Endozoicomonas sp. GU-1: one gene and its partner. The protein of the gene in region 1 interacts with the protein of each later gene in a pairwise test. Links are inferred from orthologs where the notes say so. Each region holds a gene or a part of one and is shown on either strand. Other genes may lie near its edges. The genes, in order: gyrB and gyrA.

Region 1 (7,163 bases):
CCCCCTGCAACGACAAGGAAATTGAACTGGCCCTTGGCGACATTCATGTCGATTTAATGAACTGGCATCAGTTTGACCAAATGCAACTTGGTAAAAAGGGGTTTGCCGGGCCTGAAGTGGACTTGTGTACCAGTATCCGTTACTTCAGAGAGTGCATTTATTCTGGTCAAAGCAAGGAAATTCCAGGGCTTTTGGCTAAAGCCATTGAGCATGGATGTAATGCAATAGAAAAAAGTCAATATCTCGATGCATCATCTTTTAGTCAGTTAGGGCACTGCCTTCGTATCGCAGCATTATTACCTGTTGAGAAAACACAGGATTTCTTTTCAAAAGATGAATTGAAAAACCTGGTTTCTCACTATTTTACCGAAGCTAACCAACTGCACCCTTACCGACAGGACCGGCTAAAAACTGAAGACTGGAGGAAAATAGAGCGTACTTTTTTAGCAAGGCTACATGCAGGACTTAAGACTGTCCGAGAATAATCTGGGTTCCGGAAAAATTCAGCCATAGGGAACCAGAGCCATATAAAGATGTCCTAAGGTTTCAAAGCAGTAAAAACAAGAGATGTTATGAACGTCACTAACGGTGTTTCATGCTCTATATGTCATGACGTAGCAAACTGTGAACTCATCCAACTGACCTGTGGGCATGTATATGGCCGATCATGTATGCGACTATGGTTAGGTACTTCTGACCAAAGGCACTGTCTGCTGTGTGCACAACCATTCACTGATTATGATTTGCAGCGGATAAATTATGTTCCGTTGTCTGAACGTGTGGTTGCTGTTTCGACCGCAGCCACTAGCATTTTTAAACAACATTGCCCGCAAGTTATTTTGCGTGGCTTATATATACTCACGTCTGCAACACGTGTGGCTTGTGCCGGGCTTCTTATAGGTTATATTTTCACTGCTGATAAAGATTTCCAGGCTGAACTCTTAGACGCTTTGCCGAATGCCATTGGTCATACTTTGGCCACTTATGTGACTGTCTGCACTATCCTGGCTCTCGGTTCTGCTGTTGGTTCTTTCGGATCTGCGGGGGGAGTTTCTAAAGTTTTCGGAACGGCTGTCGGGATGACTTCCGGAGCTTTAACATCGGCTTGTGCCTGTGACATATATGGCGATACCAATGGCATCCGGTTCCCCACCACACTTCGCAACGCAATTATAGCTTTAGGGGGGGTCATTGCCGGTGCCAGTGCCTTTACCGCCTATGGTATAAAACCGATCAACCGTTAGACGGGGCTGAACACCCGGCAGATTATGACCCTCCCACAACTCCAAACAACCGGTATAACTGTGGTTTTTTTATTCCATATATTTTTCAACAAGCTGAATCATAATATGGATTGCCTTGATATGGACCTCCTGAATCCGATCCGCATAACCAAAGTGAGGCACACGAATTTCAACATCCGCCATCCCCGCCATCTGGCCGCCATCTTTGCCTGAGAGCAGAATAACCTTCATCCCTTTTGTTCTGGCCGCTGCTACCGCCTTGATAATATTCCCGGAATTACCACTGGTGCTGATGCCAAGCAGTACGTCCCCTTCCCTGCCTACCGCTTCAACGTAACGTGAGAAGACATACTCATAACCAAAGTCGTTGGATACACAGGAGATATGACTGGGATCGGAAATAGCAATAGCCGGATAGCCAAGACGGTTTTCACGGAAACGTCCGGTCAACTCCTCAGCAAAGTGCATGGCGTCACAGTGGGAGCCGCCATTACCACAGGACAGAACCTTGCCACCGGCTTTAAAGCTTTCAGACAATAACCTGGCAGCAAGATCAATGGATTCAAGATTGGCGTCATCATCCAGGAATCGGCTCAGTACAACCCTCGCCTCTTCCAACTCCTGTCGAATCATTGCTTTACATTCTGGAGACATTAGCAGAGCACCTGAGAATCAAAAAAGAAAAAAGTGCCGGTTAAAACCGGCACTACTGAATTGGATTAAATATCGAGATTGGCAACATTCAATGCATTGCTTTCGATAAACTCTCTGCGGGGTTCGACATGATCCCCCATCAGCGTATTGAAGATCTGGTCAGCGGCAATCGCGTCTTCAATGGTGACCTTCAGCATTCTGCGGACATCCGGATCCATGGTGGTTTCCCGCAACTGTTCCGGATTCATCTCACCCAGCCCCTTATAGCGCTGGATATAGTGTCGTTTGGTGGATTCGCTCATCAGCCATTCCAGAGCTTCTTCAAAGGACGATACATCCTTTTTGCGCTCCCCTTTCTGAATAAAGGCACCTTCTTCGATAAGCCCCTGCAGTTTATTACCGAGAGAAACCATCTTTCCGTAGTTGGCAGAAGAGAAGAAGTCAGCATTCCAGCGATAGTGACTATCAATACCGTGGGCAATAACCGTTACCTTGGGCAGCCAGACATTGAGCTCCCGGTCTTCCTCTACAGAGAAAGTCATGGTACTACCTGCGGCTTTCAGTTTATCAATTCTTTCACTCAGCTGGGCTACCCAGGACTCCATTGTGCTCTTGTCAGCCAGACTCTCTGCTGTGACTTCTGGCATGTAGATCATTTCACGAAGCACTGCAACTGGATAAATACGAGACAGCTTATCAGCCAACTTATGGACACCTCTGAACTCTTTTACCAGGCTTTCAAGTGGCTGGTCACTGATCCCTGGTGCATTATCGTTAACATGCAGGCTGGCATTTTCAAGTGCAGATTGAGTCAGATAAGCATCCAATGCAACATCATCTTTCAGGTATTGCTCCTGTTTGCCACGCTTAACCTTGTACAATGGCGGCTGGGCAATGTAGATGTAGCCATTCTCAATCAGCTCAGGCATCTGACGGAAGAAGAAGGTCAACAGCAGTGTACGGATGTGCGATCCATCCACATCCGCATCGGTCATGATAATGATGTTATGGTAGCGGAGTTTTTCAATATTGAACTCCGTACGACCAATGCCACACCCCAGGGCTGTAATCAGGGTTCCGACTTCCTGGGAGGAGAGCATCTTGTCAAAGCGGGCTTTCTCAACATTCAGGATCTTACCCTTAAGCGGCAGGATCGCCTGAGTCTTCCGGTAACGCCCCTGCTTGGCTGACCCACCCGCTGAGTCACCCTCCACGATGAAGAGTTCAGACAGCGCCGGGTCTTTCTCCTGGCAGTCCGCCAGTTTGCCGGGCAAGCCGGCAATGTCCAGGGCACCTTTACGGCGGGTCATTTCACGGGCCTTGCGGGCCGCTTCACGGGCCCTGGCAGCATCCAGCATCTTACCGACAACCGCTTTGGCTTCCTGGGGGTTTTCTACCAGGTAGTCCGCCAGGTATTTGCCCATCTCCTGCTCTACCGCGGTTTTTACCTCGGAGGACACCAGCTTGTCTTTGGTCTGGGAAGAGAATTTAGGGTCCGGCACTTTGACAGAGATGATTGCCGTCAGACCTTCCCGGGCATCATCACCGGAGGTGGCCACCTTGGCCGTCTTCTGGAAACCTTCCCGTTCGATATAGCCATTCAGGCTTCGGGTCAGCGCCGCACGGAAGCCCGCCAGGTGTGTTCCACCATCGCGCTGGGGGATGTTATTGGTAAAGCAGAATACCCCTTCCTGGAAGCTGTCATTCCACTGCATGGCCACTTCCACACCAATACCGTCTTCCCGGGTCATGTCAAAGTGGAAGACTTTATTGATGGTGGTTTTATTCTGGTTCAGATGTTCCACAAAGGCCTTCAGACCACCATCGTATTTGAAGTCATCAACCTTGCCGGTGCGCTCATCCGTCAGCTGGATATAGACCCCCGAATTCAGGAACGAAAGTTCACGCAGGCGCTTGGCCAGAATGTCATAACTGAACTGAATATTTGAGAAGGTCTCCGGGGAAGGAATAAAGTGCAGTTCCGTCCCGGTAACGTCCGTTTCACCAATCACCTTTAACGGCTCTTCCGGAACCCCTTGATGGTACACCTGCTGATGAACCTTACCATGGCGGCGGATGGTCAGTTTCAGCTGGCTGGACAAGGCATTAACCACTGACACACCCACACCGTGCAAACCGCCGGAAACCTTATAGGTGTTGTCATCAAATTTACCACCGGCATGAAGCACCGTCATGATGACTTCAGCGGCAGAAACGCCCTCTTCCTCATGAATATCCACAGGGATACCACGGCCATTATCCTTAACCGTGATGGACTCATCCGGGTGAATAATGACCGAAATCTTGTCACAGTGACCCGCCAGCGCCTCATCGATGGAGTTATCAACCACCTCAAACACCATGTGGTGCAGACCGGTACCATCATCGGTATCACCAATGTACATCCCCGGGCGCTTGCGGACAGCATCCAGGCCCTTGAGGACCTTAATATTGGATGCGTCGTAGTTTTGTTCACTCATGCTCTATCTCCAAAGACTCAGCCCGGCGAATACTTTGCTGACCAGGGTTCTCATGTGATGTAACAGTAACCTGCCCATGTTTCACGTGAAACATTTTCAATTCCGTTTCAGGCAACCAGCAATGTTCCAGTGCCTCCTTCTCAACACAGGTGATGAAGGTCTGGCAGTTCATTTTTTGAAACAATCGACAAAGCTTCTGTCGATTAGGGGTATCCAGTTCTGATGGCAGGTCATCGACCAGGAAGATGCACTGTTTGTCTTGCAGCTCTTTGTATAGAAAGCCCTGAGCAAGTTTCAGTGCACAGACCACCAGTTTTAATTGACCTCGTGAGAGGATATCAACCGCACTGCCTTTGCCCATCCGAATCCTTAAATCTGCCCGTTGCGGCCCGGCATGGGTATAGCCCGATTGGACATCTCGTGCCAGTCCGCTACTGAGTACTTCATGCAGCTCTCTCTCCCTATCCCAGCCTCGGTAATATTGGATAGAAAGATTATCCAGATCGGCCAATTCCGAAAGCACCTCATTGAAGACGGGCGTCAGTCTCTCGATATAGTCGCCGCGTAACACGTCGATGGCATTGGCCGCTTTGGCAAACTCTATGTTCCACGAAGTCAATTCAGAACCGTTTATTCTACCATGACGGAGCAGACTGTTCCGCTGTTTCAGTGCCTTCTGCATGCGTTTCCATAGCGGGAAAAAGTCATGATGTTTCACGTGAAACACGCCCCAATCAATAAAGTTCCTTCGCAGCTTTGGGGAGCCTTCAAGCAAACGGAAGGTGTCCGGATTAATCACCTGTAAGGGCAGTAACCTGGCCAGCTCAGAAGTGGACTTCAGGTTCTCTCCGGACACCCGTATCTGCAGTGTTTCATCCCGCAGGTTTCTGGAAACACCTACCGGTATGGATCCCGATGACACACCGATTCGACCAAACACCGTACAGACCTCGGCATCACGATTGATCACCGGTTTAATTCGGGAGGTCCGAAACGATCGGGCAACCCCGAGAAGATGTATGGCCTCAAGCACGCTGGTTTTACCACTGCCATTGAGCCCGTAGAGCACGTTTACAGAAGGGGAAGGGGTAAGCGAAACAGAGGAGAGGTTTCTAATATCGGTTATGGAGAGCTGTTGAATCATATTCTGTTTATTTCCGAACCTGAGTAGCCCGGAAGCCGGATCAGGGCGAGTGTCTGATGCCACCACATCAGACACTGACTACTTCTGCCGACAGGCTGTTACAGCCTCATAGGCATAACAACATAGGTGGAGTCACCAGACTCAGACTCCTCAAGCAGCGCACTGCTGTTCGGGTCGGAGAGGGTCATCTTGATGGCCTCACCAGACAACACAGAAAGCACATCCAACAGGTAGCTGACGTTAAACCCGATCTCCATGGAGTCACCATGATAAGCCAGGCTCAACTCTTCTTCGGCTTCTTCCTGCTCCGGGTTGTTAGCCATTACCTTAAGCTGGCCATCGGAAAGAATCAGGCGGATACCCCGGTATTTCTCATTGGACAGAATAGACGCACGCTGGAATGTCTGACGCAGTTCCTGGCGATCACCAATAATGATCTTGTTGCCGCCTTTCGGGATTACGCGCTCATAGTCTGGGAATTTGCCGTCCACCAGTTTGGAGGTGAACATAAAGTCGCCGGTTTTGGCTCTGATATGATTCGCTCCCAGGGTAATATGAACGCTCTCTTCCCCTTCGGTGAGCAGACGTGCCATCTCAAGAATACCTTTACGGGGCACGATGACCTGATGCTTGTCCTGCTGGTTGATATCGGCTTCCACGCTGCACATGGCCAGACGATGACCATCGGTAGCCACCGCACGAAGACAGTTCTGGCTGACTTCCAGCAGCATGCCGTTCAGGTAGTAACGGACATCCTGCTGGGCCATGGCAAAGCCGGTACGGTCAATCAGGCGACGAAGACGTGACTGACCAATGGTAAAGGATACCGATCCGGCCTCCTCTTCAATACTGGGAAACTCATTGGCTGGCAGCGTGGAGAGGGTAAACCGGGACCGGCCAGCCTTGACCTTGACCTTCAGATCATCCTGATGCACTTCAATCAGAGTGTTTTCAGGCAGGGACTTACAGATATCCATCAGCTTTCTGGCCGGTACCGTAATCTCTCCGACTTGGGCAACATCTTCCAGAGCGACACGGCCAACCAGTTCGACTTCCAGGTCAGTACCGGTTAACGAGAGCTGGTTTCCATCGACTACCATCAACACATTGGACAATACCGGCAGCGTCTGTCTGCGCTCAACCACACCTGCAACCAGCTGAAGTGGCTTAAGCAATGCTTCCCGATTAATGGTAAATTTCATCGCTTTCCTTTCTCTTGATATAAAAAGGTATTCACCTTTTTATGAGGTTGAATAAGGTGGAATTAACTTGTCAGTGAGCGCAACAGGTTTTTGTAATCGCTTTTGATCTCGTTATCCACTTCGACCAGTTCTTTTACTTTACGGCAAGCGTGAAGAACGGTGGTATGATCACGTCCGCCGTAGGCATCACCAATCTCGGGTAAACTATGACTGGTCAACTCTTTAGAGAGAGCCATGGCGATTTGCCTTGGCCTTGCCACAGAACGGCTGCGACGCTTGGAAAGAATATCCGCCACTTTGATCTTGTAGTACTCGGCAACCGTCCTCTGGATATTATCTATACTGACCTGTTTGTCCTGTAAAGCCAACAGGTCTTTCAGGGACTCGCGGATCAGATCAATATCAATACGGCGCCCCATAAAGTGCGCACTGGCGATCA
Region 2 (7,212 bases), 3.6 Mb from region 1 along the record:
TACCATGGTCGATTGCAGAAGCCAGATAATTGACAAGGTTCTTTAATTCGTTTTTGGCTTCGACAGACCATTTATTCTCAAACCATGCCTGCTTTACTTTGCGTGAACAAGCAGCTGCCAAGTCTACGTGCTCAGAAACTTTGTTATATACATTCGGGTCTATACCCATTCCACGGAGGAATTCTTCTCCTATCTGCATGGTAACAATCCTTTGTTGAGTTTAAGTATCAAGCGTCAGTGCTTACTTCAAATCTAGTCCGGTTCAGGAAAAAACACAGGTTTACCCAGTTGGTACTTTTTTGGCGATTTCCTGAAAGCGGTTGTCTGCCCTGTGTCATTGATGGACCGGCAAAAAACATATTCCCAAAGTGGTTGATGCATCTCGCGGATAAGGCATGAATTGTGGTAACATGGCGGTTTTGAAAATCAATTACCTTAGGCGATCATTCCATTGAGATGCTCTGGGAAAGAGCATTTTTTCTGTTTGGATAAGACTTTATTATCGGTGTCCTGGTCCACAGAACTGGGATGGATGCTGACCGCTATCTGTTGGCCGTAAGCAAAAGGACGACTGGGTTTCCATGACTGAAATTGCCAAAGAGATTCTCCCGGTAAATATTGAAGATGAACTCAAGCAGTCCTATCTGGACTACGCCATGAGTGTCATCGTTGGTCGTGCCCTGCCTGATGTACGTGACGGGCTCAAGCCCGTGCACCGGCGCGTACTGTTCGCCATGAGCGAACTGGGCAACGACTGGAACAAACCTTACAAAAAATCTGCCCGTGTGGTCGGGGATGTGATCGGTAAATACCATCCCCACGGCGACTCTGCAGTCTATGACACCATTGTCCGGATGGCGCAGCCATTTTCCCTGCGCTACATGCTGGTTGATGGTCAGGGCAACTTCGGCTCCATTGACGGTGACTCCGCCGCAGCGATGCGTTACACGGAAATCCGGATGGACAAGATCGCCCATCAGTTGCTGGCGGATCTCGACAAGGAAACCGTAGACTATGTGCCTAACTACGATGGCACAGAGCAGATTCCTGCCGTTTTACCCACCCGTGTCCCTAACCTGCTGGTGAATGGCTCGGCCGGTATCGCGGTGGGCATGGCCACTAATATCCCGCCTCACAATATGACCGAGGTGGTGAATGGCTGTCTGGCGCTGCTGGATGATGAAGCGCTGACGGTTGATGACCTGATGGAGTACATCCCGGGTCCTGACTTCCCTACCGCAGCGATTATCAATGGTCGGGCTGGTATCCTTCAGGCCTATCGCTCTGGTCGTGGTCGTATCTACATTCGTGCCAGGGCCGATATCGAGCACGATGAAAAGAAAAACAAAAGCACCATTATTGTTACCGAGATCCCTTATCAGCTGAATAAGGCGCGCCTTATTGAGAAGATTGCCGAGCTGGTGAAAGACCGCAAGATTGAGGGTATTTCCGAGCTGCGCGATGAGTCTGACAAAGACGGCCTGCGTGTGGTGATCGAGCTTCGCCGTGGTGAAAATGCCGAGGTGGTGCTCAATAACCTGTATGCCCAGACCCAGCTTGAGTCCGTTTTTGGCATCAACCTGGTGGCTCTGGTGGACGGTCAGCCCAAGCTGCTCAACCTGAAAGAGTTCCTGGAAGCCTTTATCCGTCACCGCCGTGAGGTGGTCACCCGCCGGACCGTTTATGAGCTGAGAAAGGCCCGTGAGCGAGGTCATATTCTGGAAGGTCTGGCTGTTGCTTTGTCCAACATTGATCCGGTTATCCAGCTGATCAAGGACTCGCCAACACCGGCGGAAGCGAAAGAAAAGCTGATCGCCAAGGGTTGGAATCCCGGCCATATGATGGAGATGGCCGAGCGTGCCGGTGCCGATGCCTGTCGTCCAGATGATCTGCCTGAGGCTTATGGTCTCAGGGATGGGCTTTATTACCTGTCTCCGGTTCAGGCTCAGGCCATTCTGGAAATGCGACTGCACCGACTGACCGGTCTTGAGCATGAGAAGCTGCTGTCTGAATACCGTGAGCTGCTGGAGAAAATTGCCGAGCTGATTCTGATCCTCTGTGACCCAATGAAGCTGCGTGCCGTCATCCGGGAAGAGCTTGAGCAGGTTCGGGATGAATTTGGTGATGAGCGTCGTACCGAGATCACCAGCTCCCGTCGTGACTTGACGGTTGAAGACCTGATTGATGAAGAGGATATGGTGGTCACCCTGTCCCACGGTGGCTATGCCAAGACCACGCCCCTGGATACCTATCAGGCACAGCGTCGAGGTGGTCGTGGCAAGTCAGCGGCTTCCGTTAAGGAAGAGGACTATGTCGAGCATATGCTGGTGGCTAACACCCATACCCAGATCCTCTGCTTCTCCAGCAAGGGTAAGGTCTACTGGTTGAAGGTCTATCAGATCCCCCAGGCGGGCAGAACCTCCCGTGGTCGACCGATCGTTAATATTCTGCCGCTGGAGCAGAATGAGAAAATCACCGCCATGCTGCCGGTGGAAGAGTTTACCGAAGGTCATTTTGTCTTTATGGCGACGCTCAATGGCACGGTGAAGAAGACACCTTTGGAGCAGTTTGCCCGCCCACGCTCCTCCGGCCTGATCGCCCTGGGTCTGGATGAAGGGGATACCCTGGTGGGGGCTGAAATTACTACCGGAGAAAAGCAGGTGATGCTGCTGTCTAACGGTGGTAAGGCGGTTCGCTTTGAGGAGACCGATGTTCGTGCCATGGGCCGGACAGCCCGTGGTGTCCGTGGTATGAAGCTGCCTGAAGGTCAGCGGATTATCTCTCTGATTATTCCGGAGGAAGATACCCAGATTCTGACGGCCAGCGCCAAAGGTTACGGTAAACGCACTGCCGTTGATGAGTTCCGACTCACCAGCCGTGGTGGTCAGGGGGTTATCTCCATGCAGTGCACGGAGCGCAACGGTGAAATCGTGGGTGCTATCCAGGTGAAGAGCGGCGAGCAGATTATGCTGATTTCTGACCAGGGAACACTGGTGAGAACCGGGGTTGATGGCGTCTCTTCACTGAGTCGTAATACCCAGGGGGTTACGCTGATCCGTGTCTCTGACGGTGAAAAACTGGTGGGTGTTGCCCGTGTTGAGGAGCCAGAGGCTGTGGATGCGCCTGAGCTTGAGACTGAAGGGCAGGATGATCCCATTGCCAGCGAAGGGACGGTAGAATCCTGATAGTTTGAAAAACGCCAGCCCAGTGCTGGCGTTTTTCATCATGATACAGTTACTCACCCGGAGTCAGAGAGTTTGTCCCGGGGTAAACCGCCGTTTAGTGGCGAGGGAGTCATTGTGAAGCCTTGTGTAACAGATGGTGTAAATGATGTTCTGGCGCAGCTGGATAATCGGGTTTACAACTTTTCAGCCGGACCTGCACCGATTCCCTATGAGGTGCTGCAGCAGGCCCGGGATGAGATGATGAACTGGCAGGACGTGGGCGCTTCGGTAATGGAAGTGAGTCATCGGGGCAAGGAGTTTCTCGCGGTTGCCCATGGGGCCGAAAAAGACCTGCGTGATCTGTTTATGATCCCTGATAACTACAAGGTGCTTTTTCTGCAAGGGGGAGCCCGGGGGCAGTTTGCGGCGGTGCCATTGAACCTTAAGGGAGACAAGGTTTTTGCTGACTATGTCAACAGTGGTTACTGGGCCCAGTCAGCTATTAAAGAAGCCCAGCGCTACCTGGATGTGAATATTGTTGCTGATGGCAAGGACAGAGGCTTTAATGCGATGCCTGCCGAAGACCAGTGGCGGATAAGTAAAGATGCCGCTTATTTGCACTACACGCCCAATGAGACCATCGGTGGTCTTGAGTTTTCATTTATACCGGAGACCGGTGATGTGCCGCTGGTGGCGGATATGTCTTCCAATATCTTGTCCGGCCCGCTGGATGTCAGCAAGTTTGGTGTTATTTATGCCGGTGCCCAGAAGAATATTGGCCCGGCCGGTCTTACCGTAGTGATTGTTCGTGAAGACCTGTTGGAGCGCGGTTCATTGATGTGTCCTGCGGTGCTGGACTATAAGCTGCAAGCGGGCAATGATTCCATGTACAACACGCCGCCAACCTTTGCCTGGTACCTTGCCGGTCTGGTCTTTAAATGGCTGAAAAAACAGGGTGGGCTTGCAGCGATCAATGCGCTCAATGAGCGCAAGGCCAGCAAGCTGTACGCTCAGATTGATGGCTCCGGTTTTTATCAGAACCCGGTGGACCCAAAGTGGCGCTCCCGCATGAATGTGCCGTTTACACTGATCAACCCGGAACTGGATGCAACGTTCCTTGCCGAGTCCGAACAGGCAGGTTTTCGTTACCTGAAAGGGCACAAGGCGGTAGGCGGTATGCGGGCAAGTATCTATAATGCAGTGCCAGAGCAGCATGTGGATGCTCTTATTGACTTCATGAAAGAATTTGAACGGCGGTATGGATAATGGCAGAAGAGAAGTTGGGGCAGTTGCGAATTCAAATTGATTCGCTGGATCAGCAAATCCTTGATCTGATCAGCGAACGTGCGCGATGTGCCCAGGAAGTGGCCCGTGTAAAAACAGAAGCTGACCCCTCTGCTGTGTTTTACCGACCTGAGCGCGAAGCTCAGGTACTTCGTAATATCATGAAGAAAAATGACGGGCCTTTGAATGACGAAGAGATGGCCCGTCTGTTCCGTGAAATCATGTCTGCCTGTCTGGCGTTGGAAGATCCGGTCAAGGTGGCTTTTCTGGGGCCGGAAGGCACATTTACCCAGCAGGCTTCCCTGAAGCACTTCGGCCACTCTGCGGTTTGCGTGCCTATGGCGGCCATTGATGAGGTATTCCGGGAAGTGGCTGCCGGTGCGGTCCACTATGGTGTGGTGCCGGTGGAAAACTCCACGGAAGGTGTGGTCAGTCATACCCTGGACAGCTTTCTGGACTCTTCACTGAAGATCTGTGGTGAAGTGGTACTGCGCATCCATCAACACATGATGATTTCAGAAAACACCCGGCGGGATCATATTACCCGCATCTACTCCCATGCCCAGTCGTTTGCCCAGTGTCGCAAGTGGCTGGACTCCCACTGGCCCATGGCCGAGCGGGTGGCGGTCAGCTCCAACGCAGAAGCAGCGAAGCGGGTCAAGGGTGAGTGGAATTCTGCGGCCATTGCCGGTGATATGGCGGCAGAAATGTATGGTCTGGAAAAAATTGCCGAGAAAATTGAAGACCGCCCAGATAACTCAACCCGGTTTTTGATCATTGGCAATCAGCCGGTTCCACCCAGTGGTGATGACAAGACGTCAGTGGTCATTAGCATGCGCAACCAGCCGGGAGCGCTCCATGCGATTCTTGAGCCTTTCCATGTTCACAATATCGACCTGACACGGGTTGAGACCCGCCCATCCAGAACCGGAATCTGGAACTATGTGTTTTTTGTGGATTTTGAAGGTCATCAGGATGACCCTGTCGTTGGCAAGGTGCTGGAGAAGTTGGGTGAGCGTGCCAATGACCTCCGTGTGCTTGGTTCTTACCCCAAGGGTGTTCTCTGATCGTTGTTGTATTAAGCGGACAGGGATGATGATGGTTAAATATCCAAAGGCTCATGACCGGTGATGAGCCTTATAAGCTGACTTTTCTACCACGCTGCACAATGAATATGCTTGGCGGTCAAAGTGCAGGGCAGGTTGCTACCTGCCTTACCTGGGGATTTCCACGGGAGGCATTTCCGGTCTATATCCAGAACTCTAGTTCCATCTGATTATAACGATTGTAACCAGACAGAATTTTTTCCAACTCTTTTTGATCAACTGTGTTGAGCAACTTGAGTGCAGATTGTGCCTGTTCCATGGCGTTAGCAATGTCCACTGGTAATTCTTTTTCAGGCGCAGCTGACAGATGCTCCGGAAAATAATGCAGTGCTATCTGATCATCCAAATTATGCAATACCCGAAAGAGGTGACCTGTTTCTACGCCCCTCTTACCCAGTTCCGCAAGTTTATGGGACAGGTAACAGGCTGCAATGCTCTGCTTCGCTTGCTTAACCTCATTATTTTTATCTCTGGTCTTTTGGTCCATTTCCCGTAACTCATCCACGGGTAATCCTATGGCTAAACCAATCAAAAACCAGTTATGGCTCAATGGTAAACGACGCAGAAAATCCGGGGTTAGCGGTAGTGAACTGGTCGTGGTGACAGAGCTGTCATCATTCTGGCGATAGAGTGGTTTGATGGCAGGGGGCTGCTCAGAACCGGGCTCCAGAAATAAAGACAATTTCTTTCTGTTAATTGCAATGTAGCGATTTAACTTTCCTTCCAGTCTGGGTCCTGCAGCTTCGCGTAGAGCATATAAGATATGTGCCGGAGTCAGCAGCCCGGGCTGACAATGAGTTGCTGCAAGCAGTAGTTCGTATATCTGATCATGGTCGGCTTCATCAACAAATGATTCCTTGAGAATGCTCTGGATTATTGGCAATGACACCCCAAGGGCATTACCAATGGCGTCAGCAGGTATCTTGATCTTTGCAATTCCGTCAGCCAAACAAAGCATTTGTCTAGACAAATTGCCTTCATTTACAAGGCTAAAAGTTACTGGGTGACCTCTTAAGGCCTCAATGAAACGATGTGCACAACGGATGGCCATAATCTCAGGGTGGCTCATTATTTTTACCAGCTCATTTGTGGTCATGACCCCCCCTTGTTTGTCCAGAATCCTCTTCAGCAAAATCATGGTTGAAAATCGGTTGACTCTTTTTGGGATAGATTGCAGATCCTGATCCATCATCAGTTCCGGATATCCGGCCGCAAAGGCAATTGTTGCCTCCGGAACTGTGCAAACCTGATAGTCATCTTTTTTGACGATCTTATGTAACTTGAAGAAATCCAGCTGATAATCCAGCTCAGCATTGGCATCAACAGTCTCTACAAAGGGAGGCGATTGAGTCCCGAGCCGACTCTGGTCAAATACAATACCAAAAATTTTACAGTGCAAATTAACCAGATCAAATCTTGAAATACCCAACAGCATTGTATGCAGTTTTTTATGGGTTATCAGCAGTTTTTTCATGATTGCTTTATCTTGTCGATTGACGACAGGCAGGGATAAATAGTTAGCATGTGCATATTGCTGATGACTTGCAGTTTCTAAAATGTTGGCAATATCGGCTATTGGAAATCCCAGATATATGGCAAACAGTACCTGGTCCTCGGGTGATATGCCCCGGGTAAATTTATCGCCCAAATTATTCCAG

Evidence for each region.
Region 2: the proteins of gyrB (region 1) and gyrA interact in binary tests that used the Escherichia coli proteins (3 or more experiments, as listed by UniProt). The link is inferred for Endozoicomonas sp. GU-1 from one-to-one orthologs.

Annotation. Positions count from the first base shown.
Region 1 is NZ_CP114771.1:3,733,961-3,741,123, reverse strand. The notes cover bases 1,672-4,778. They hold gyrB (DNA topoisomerase (ATP-hydrolyzing) subunit B), read right to left. Parts: upstream 4,379-4,778; coding sequence 1,964-4,378; downstream 1,672-1,963. Other genes in these bases: recF (DNA replication/repair protein RecF), read right to left, coding at 4,371-4,778; lpcA (D-sedoheptulose 7-phosphate isomerase), read right to left, coding at 1,672-1,898. Also shown: O3276_RS15655 (tetratricopeptide repeat protein), read left to right, coding at 1-485; O3276_RS15650 (RING finger protein), read left to right, coding at 573-1,244; more of lpcA, read right to left, coding at 1,314-1,671; more of recF, read right to left, coding at 4,779-5,597; dnaN (DNA polymerase III subunit beta), read right to left, coding at 5,621-6,724; chromosomal replication initiator protein DnaA, read right to left, coding at 6,787-7,163. UniProt on the Escherichia coli protein: DNA gyrase negatively supercoils closed circular double-stranded DNA in an ATP-dependent manner to maintain chromosomes in an underwound state.
Region 2 is NZ_CP114771.1:174,453-181,664, forward strand. The notes cover bases 230-3,385. They hold gyrA (DNA gyrase subunit A), read left to right. Parts: upstream 230-581; coding sequence 582-3,185; downstream 3,186-3,385. Other genes in these bases: serC (3-phosphoserine/phosphohydroxythreonine transaminase), read left to right, coding at 3,300-3,385. Outside these bases: O3276_RS00840 (hypothetical protein), read right to left, coding at 1-199; more of serC, read left to right, coding at 3,386-4,430; pheA (prephenate dehydratase), read left to right, coding at 4,430-5,515; O3276_RS00860 (hypothetical protein), read right to left, coding at 5,697-6,746. UniProt on the Escherichia coli protein: A type II topoisomerase that negatively supercoils closed circular double-stranded (ds) DNA in an ATP-dependent manner to maintain chromosomes in an underwound state.